Regions from separate parts of the Methylorubrum sp. GM97 genome, predicted to be linked through region 2. Evidence: riboswitches for the same ligand, from Rfam matches in the RefSeq annotation. Region 2 holds a riboswitch; each other region holds the start of a gene.
What was found. A riboswitch is a leader RNA that binds a small molecule or an ion and turns the genes downstream of it on or off. The one in region 2 is predicted to bind cobalamin.

Region 1 (2,254 bases), 610 kb from region 2:
CTTCTTCCGTAAGCGTGCGCCCATCCGCTCGACCCGCCGCTCCCATTCCATGCCGACCTCCCGAGAATTCGGCCGAACCTGGACCTCGCCCGTTAAGTTTGCCCCTCCTCCAACCGCCATGAGCCGCGAACCGCACTCCCGGGCGTTCCGCACGTCTGCGGTTCCCGCTTGAGGCGCCGCCGCACGAGCGGCTCGCCGTCGTGGCTGTGGATTGCCGTGGATAAGGCGTCGCGAGCCTTGCAAACGTTCCTCGGCGCAGGCGCCGTATCGGCCCTACGGCGTGCGGCGCCGGAACACGGGGTGCGACATGCGTTGGATCGATCTTGCCGCGCTTGCCGCCGTGGCGCTCGGCTCCGGCCATGCCTGGGCGGCCGGGGACTTCCCGCTTGCGTCCTGCAAGGGGTGGAACGGCACGGTGGTCGAGCGCGACGGCATCGACACGGCTCGGGCCACCGCTCAGGGCATCGTCACGAAGGCCGACCTTCAGGAATACTGCGAGCGCGACCCAGGTGGCGAAACCAAGCAGTACGGCGGCAAGCTCACGACGGCCCAGTGTGTCGCGAAGTACCTGCGCAGCGAAGGCCGGGCCACGATGACAGCCGAGGCGAACTGCCGGTCCGGGACGGTGAGCTATCGCTACGGCGACCGCCAGGGCGGCAAGGCCCGCTTTCCGCTTGGACCCGATGCCGACACATCATGCGCCTCGGGCATGCCGCCCTTGGTGGAGCAGTTCAAGTTGCTGTGTCCGGCGGCGGCCAAGCGGCTGAAGGTCGAGTAGCCGCCCATATTCGAGCGGATCACAGGCATGGGCCGGAGGCGGCGAGTTCGCTCTGGGAAGGGTGGCCCGGTGAATTGACAACCTGTGGCCAAGCCGAATAGCCAAGCCGCGACGGTTCCCTTCGGGGATCAAAAGGGAACGCGGTGAGGGGTTCGCTCCGATGCCGCGGCTGCCCCCGCAACTGTAAGCGGTGAGCTCTCCACCACCACGTCACTGGGCAGCCTCGCCCGGGAAGACGGTGAGAGGGCGGTGACCCGCGAGCCAGGAGACCTGCCGTCAGCCGTGGTCACACGCGAAACACGCTGGGCGGGGTGCCTCGGCGGGTGTCGAAGCGTCACCCCCGCGGGGGATCGCCTAGACCTCGTTCGCGGTGACGTGCCACTGCCGTCGCTCGAGGTCAGCCTCCTGTGCTCAGCCCGAAATCGCCGCTCCGGCTCTGCCTATCCGCCACCACCGTCGCGCTTGCCATTGCCAGCGGCGACCCGGCCTGGGGCCAGGGCACGCGTAGGGAATCGTCCGACACTTCCGTGGTGCTCGACCCGATCTCCGTCGAGGGCACCTTCACCGCTACGCCGACCTATCGGGTGGAGGAGCTCTACAGCGGCACCAAGACAGTGACGCCGCGGCGCGACGTGCCGCAGCAGGTCGACGTCGTGCCCCGAGAGGTTCTGCGCGACACCGCCGCCACCCGCGTGGAGCGCGCCCTCGACTACGTGCCCGCGGTCGGCAAGCAGAACGACTTCGGCGCCCAGAACCTCGCGCTCTTTTCCGTGCGTGGCTTCGCCACACAGGACATCTTCCAGAACGGGTTCAACATCGCCCGCGGCTACAACGGCGCGCCCGACACGCAGAACGTCCAGTCCATCGAGGTGCTGAAAGGCCCGGCAGGTGCCCTCTACGGCCGCAGCGACCCGGGCGGCACCGTCAACATCCTCACCAAGCAGCCCGTCGCGTTGCCCTTCGTCGAGATGGGCACCCTGTTCGGCAGCTTCGGCACGGCGCGCACCACGGTCGATGCCGGTGGCGCGCTGAGCGAGGACGGCACGGTCCTCTACCGCTTCAACGGCGCGCTTGCCCGCCAGGACAGTTTTCGCGATTTCGTCGACGGCGACCGCGTCCTCGCGGCCCCCGTCGTGAGCTGGCAGATCAGCCCCGACACCAAGCTCACCGTCGAGACGCAGTACCTGCGTAACCGCCAGACCTTCGACCGCGGGACGGTCGCGGTGAACAACCGTCTCGGCCTGGTCCCGCGCTCCCGCTTCTTCGGCGAGCCGGGCGACAACTCCGTGTCGGAGAGCGGGATCGTGCAGGTGCGCCTGGAGCACGCCTTCAGCACCGATTGGCAGCTTCGGGTCGCCGGCCACTTCAACACCGGCAGCCTGACCGGCCTGCAGACGGGCGCCACCGGCCTGCTAGACGATGGGCGGACCCTGCTCCGCGAGTTCCGCCGCCACGACTTCACATGGGGCGTGGCCA
Region 2 (2,254 bases):
GGGCACGACGCGGCGCCGCGCGGCCGAATCGACCGCCCCGCTGTCGAGTCCGGCATAGGCCATCGCCTTGTCCGAGGACGGCGTGGGCGTCGAACCCGGCAGATCGAACATCTTCTCGAGGAAGTTGCGGTTGTCGGTCACCGCGGCGCTGAACACGCTGCGGGTCGGCTCGGTGGAGGCGCGCGCCGTGGATGCGGTGGCGATCCGAGGCGTCGCCGCCCGGGCGGTCTGCGTGCGCGGCTCGTAGCGGAATTCGTCGGGCCGCCGCACTGGCAGCGGCACCGTAAGGGCGAGGCGGGCCGTCGGCGCGGCCGGGCGCGGCGTGACGGCGGGCGCGGCGTCGGCGGCCTGTTCCGCGGGGAGGGCGGCCAGGGTCGTGACCGGCTCCGATGGGGCAGGCTGCGACTTGGAAGGCTCCGCCACGGGCGGCGCCCGGAAGGCGGACACCTGCGCGGTCCGCGGGACGAAGCCGCCGGACGCGGTGTCGAGCACGGGAGTGGGGTCGAGCATCCAGGCCAGCGCGCCGGGCGCGGCCTGCACGGTCTCCGCCCCTTCGGCCTCGGCCGAGACCTGCGCGGTTTCCACGGGGGCGGGCGCAGCGCGATCCTGCGGTTGCAGGATCCCGGCGACCGCGAGACCCCCGAGGGCGGTCAGCGCGAGCGCCGCGACAGGCGGGCGGCGCCGACGGCGGATGACGGGCCGGGCGGAGCGACTCTGGACGAGCTCGGCGATGTCCATTGCGGGCGGTACTCGACAACGCGGATCCCACACGGCCTCCCGCCGTCATCCCCGGCTATCTGTGCCAGAATGACAAAACGAGATGGCTTCGCCGATTAGGGAAGGATCAACCTTAAGCCTTCGTCATTCAACGGGATCTTGGTTAATCTTGCCTAAAGCTCGGTCACGTCCTTCGAAAAACGTTCGATGCGGATTCTCAGTGGCTCCGCCGCGCCATGAGGGGGCGGCCTCTCTCCACCGCTGCGGCGCGGTGTGCACTCAATGACGAGGCCAATCGGATGATCGCCATCGTCTCGCGTGCCCGCCTTCAGGCCGCCGCGAGAAGCGCAGCCGCCACGGGGCTTCTCGCCGAGCCCTTGTGCTCTACGGGCCACAGGTTGTGTGATGTTGTTACATTTCATTGGCCGGTCTGTTGACCCTGCGCCGCATCGCAGCGAAATTGCTGCGGCCAAGGTTCCCCCGGACGCATGTCCGAGGGCTAAGAGGGAATTCGGTAAGCCCGTCCGGGCGAGGCCGAAGCTGCCCCCGCAACTGTGAGCGGCGAGCCACCGTCGTCGAAGGTCACTGGTGCCCTGCACCGGGAAGGCCGAGACGGAGGCGCTGACCCGTGAGCCAGGAGACCTGCCTTGGCGCGACGATGTCCCCCGGGCGGGGTGCTCCGGCGGCGTGCCTGATCGGCGAGAGCGTTCCCCTGCGCTCCCGGCGGGGCACCCGCTCGGGCCCGCACCCGAACAGCCAGAGCGCGCCTTGTGACAGTTCGGACGATCCTGAACGCCATCGACGTCCCGGCCCGGCGCCCGCCTTGGGTGCTCGCCGCGCTGCTCTGCGCCGGCCTGCACGGCCCGGAGGCGCGGGCGCAGGAATCGGTCACCCTGGAGGAACTGGCGGTCGAGGGCGAAGGCCGCGGCGTCGGCAACGGCGCATCGGACGGCCGGACCAGCGCCGCCGGCACGATCGGCCTGATCGGGCCGACGCCGGGCTACCGTGCCGACCGCGCGGTGAGCAGCACCAAGACCGACACGCCCCAGCGCGACGTGCCCCAGATCGTCACGGTCGCCCCGCGCGAGGTCATCACGGATCTCGCCGCCACCCGCGTCGATCGCGTCTTCAACTACACGCCGGGCGTGGCGCAGCAGAACAATTTCGGCGGCCTGTCGGTGTTCAGCTACGCCATTCGCGGCGTGACCACGTCCGAGATCTACAAGAACGGCTTTCCGCTCAACCGCGGCACGCCGCCCCCGCCCGACGCCCAGAACGTCGAGCGCGTCGAGGTGCTCAAAGGTCCCGGCGGCGGGCTGTTCGGGCGCAGCGATCCGGGCGGGCTCGTCAACATCATCACCAAGCAGCCGACCGTCGAGCGCTTCGTCGAGATGGGCGGGTTGTGGGACTCGTTCGGGCAGTTCCGCGGCACGGTCGATTCCGGCGGCGCGCTGAACGAGGAGGGCACGCTCGCCTACCGCTTCAATCTCGCCGCCGGCCGCCAGGGCAGCTTTCGCGATTTCGTCGACAGCGACCG
Region 3 (2,254 bases), 350 kb from region 2:
TGGCGATGTAGAGCCAGGGGGCGGGACAGGCCTCGATCAGCCGCTCGGCATAGGCGCTCTTGCCCGAGCGCGCACCGCCGAGCACCAGGGTCATCCGAGGGGAGGCCTGAAGCATCCGCACCCTTTGCCTCACGCACCGCCAGCGCGTCAAAGCCAGTCTGTTGACAATCTGTTGTCAAATGGGCAGCATATTGTCATGAAACGGTCGGATCATGAGGCCGCGGACGCCGCGACGGCTCTGGTGCTGGAGATCTTCCGGTCCAGCGGCGCGCTGCTGGCCGCCGGCGACCGGCTGGTGGGGGATCTCGGCCTCACCAGCGCCCGCTGGCAGGTTCTGGGCGCCGTCGCGCTCGCCGCGCAGCCGCTGCCGGTCGCCCGCATCGCCCGCGACATGGGCATGACGCGCCAGGGCGTGCAGCGGACGGTCAATGAGCTGGCGAAAGCGGGCCTCGTGACCTTCGCGGACAATCCCCACCACCTGCGCGCCCGCCTCGTTCTCCTCACGCCCGCGGGCCGGGATGCCTACGCGGCGGCGGCGGTGCGGCAGGCGCCCTGGGCGGCCGCACTCGCCCGCGATCTCGACCCGGCGGCGCTCGAGGCGGCCCGCACCCTCGTGCGGACCATCGGCGAGCGGGCCGGCGAACGCCGGAGCGGCGAACAACCGGGAGACCACGATGCTGATCGGTGAACTCGCCCTCGTCGCGGCAGCGGCCTTTGCCGGCGCTGCGCTCTATGTCGGCTTCGTGGAGCATCCGGCCCGGCTGGTCCTCGACCCGGCTTCCCAATTGCAGCAATGGCGCCCGAGCTATCGCCGCGCGACCCGGATGCAGGGCGGATTGGCGCTGGCCGCCACCGCCCTCGGTCTGCTCGCCTGGGCGCGTACCGGCGATCCGCGATGGGGGCTCGGGGCGGCGCTCGCGCTCGCCAACTGGCCCTACACGCTGTTGGCGATCATGCCGACCAACCGTGCCCTGCTCGCTGCATCGAGTACCGATCCGGTCGTGGCGCCGCTGATGCAACGCTGGATCCGCCTGCACGCAGTCCGCAGCGGGCTCGGTCTGGCGGCGGTGGCGGCCTTCCTCTGGGCGCTGCGGTGATTGCGGCCGGTGCGGGACACGTTGTGCGTCCGTCCGCATCAGGCTATGACCGCTCCGTGACGGTGCCCCGGCAACGGGGTGAAAAGGGAATGCGGTGAGAGGTTTTCCAGAAGCCTCAATTCCGCGGCTGCCCCCGCAACTGTAAGCGGCGAGTTCCTGCCACGAGCCACCGGGTGATCCGGGAAGGCGGCAGGCACGATACCAGCCGCGAGCCAGGAGACCTGCCGTCCAGCGAAGTTTTGTTCTCGAACGCCGCCGGTGGGGCGGCCGGAGCTCGTGACCCGATGACGACTGCGACCCTTCAGACCCAGGCCGCCACCACCCGTTCGGCCGAGGGCGCCCGCGCGCTCCTCGTCGCCGCCTTCCTCGGCCTTGGTCTCGTCTTCGTGGCGGGCTTTGCTCCGGCGAGCGTCCTGCACAACGCGGCGCACGATTTCCGCCACGCGCAGAACTTCCCCTGCCACTGATCCGCGCATCCAGCGGCTTCAAGCAGTCCCATGATCATCCGGTTGCTGTCGGCGGCGCTCGTCGCCGGCTTCCTCGCGTCCGTCGTCGCGACGGGCCTGCAGCTCGCGCTGACCTCTCCGCTGATCCTCCAGGCGGAGACCTATGAAGGCGAGGGCGCGCATGCCGCCCTCGCGCCCTCGCGCGATGAGACCTCTTTCGCCGCCCTGATCGTCCCGGCCCACGCGCATGCGCATGGCGAGGGCGGACACGACCACGGCAAGGCCGACGCGTGGCAGCCTGCACCGGGCCTTCAGCGGATGGCCTTCACCGGTCTCGCCACGCTGGTCGGCGGCGTCGGCTACGCGCTGCTGCTCGCGGCGGTGATGCTGGCACTTCGCCGTGAGCCGACCCCGCAGGGCGGACTCGTCGTTGGTATCGCCGGCTTCCTCGCGGTGGTCCTCGCCCCCGCCATCGGCCTGCCGCCGGAGCTGCCGGGCATGGGTGCAGCGCCGCTTGTGCTGCGCCAGTCGTGGTGGCTGATGACGGTGGTGGCGACCGGGCTCGGCCTCTACCTGATCGCCGTGCGGCGGGTGCCGCTGACGATCCTCGGTGGCCTCGTCCTCATCGTCGCGCCGCATCTCGCGGGCGCGCCGCAATCGATCGACACCGTCTCCTCGCAGGTGCCGCCGGCCACGGCCGCGCAGTTCGCC

Region 1: it holds a riboswitch for cobalamin, as region 2 does, so the genes downstream of both, MSPGM_RS08320 (TonB-dependent siderophore receptor) here and MSPGM_RS05475 (TonB-dependent siderophore receptor) in region 2, are expected to answer to the same signal.
Region 3: it holds a riboswitch for cobalamin, as region 2 does, so the genes downstream of both, MSPGM_RS07065 (CbtB domain-containing protein) here and MSPGM_RS05475 (TonB-dependent siderophore receptor) in region 2, are expected to answer to the same signal.

Annotation. Positions count from the first base shown of each region.
Region 1 covers NZ_AP025942.1:1,770,659-1,772,912, forward strand. The annotation lists gene MSPGM_RS08310 (hypothetical protein) at 1-51, opposite strand, end outside; gene MSPGM_RS08315 (hypothetical protein) at 308-778, shown strand; cobalamin riboswitch at 874-1,071, shown strand; gene MSPGM_RS08320 (TonB-dependent siderophore receptor) at 1,186-2,254, shown strand, end outside.
Region 2 covers NZ_AP025942.1:1,158,486-1,160,739, reverse strand. The annotation lists gene MSPGM_RS05480 (DUF2778 domain-containing protein) at 1-738, opposite strand, end outside; cobalamin riboswitch at 1,173-1,382, shown strand; gene MSPGM_RS05475 (TonB-dependent siderophore receptor) at 1,488-2,254, shown strand, end outside.
Region 3 covers NZ_AP025942.1:1,507,818-1,510,071, reverse strand. The annotation lists gene cobU (bifunctional adenosylcobinamide kinase/adenosylcobinamide-phosphate guanylyltransferase) at 1-115, opposite strand, end outside; gene MSPGM_RS07075 (MarR family winged helix-turn-helix transcriptional regulator) at 197-688, shown strand; gene MSPGM_RS07070 (DUF1772 domain-containing protein) at 675-1,097, shown strand; cobalamin riboswitch at 1,141-1,341, shown strand; gene MSPGM_RS07065 (CbtB domain-containing protein) at 1,382-1,564, shown strand; gene MSPGM_RS07060 (CbtA family protein) at 1,595-2,254, shown strand, end outside.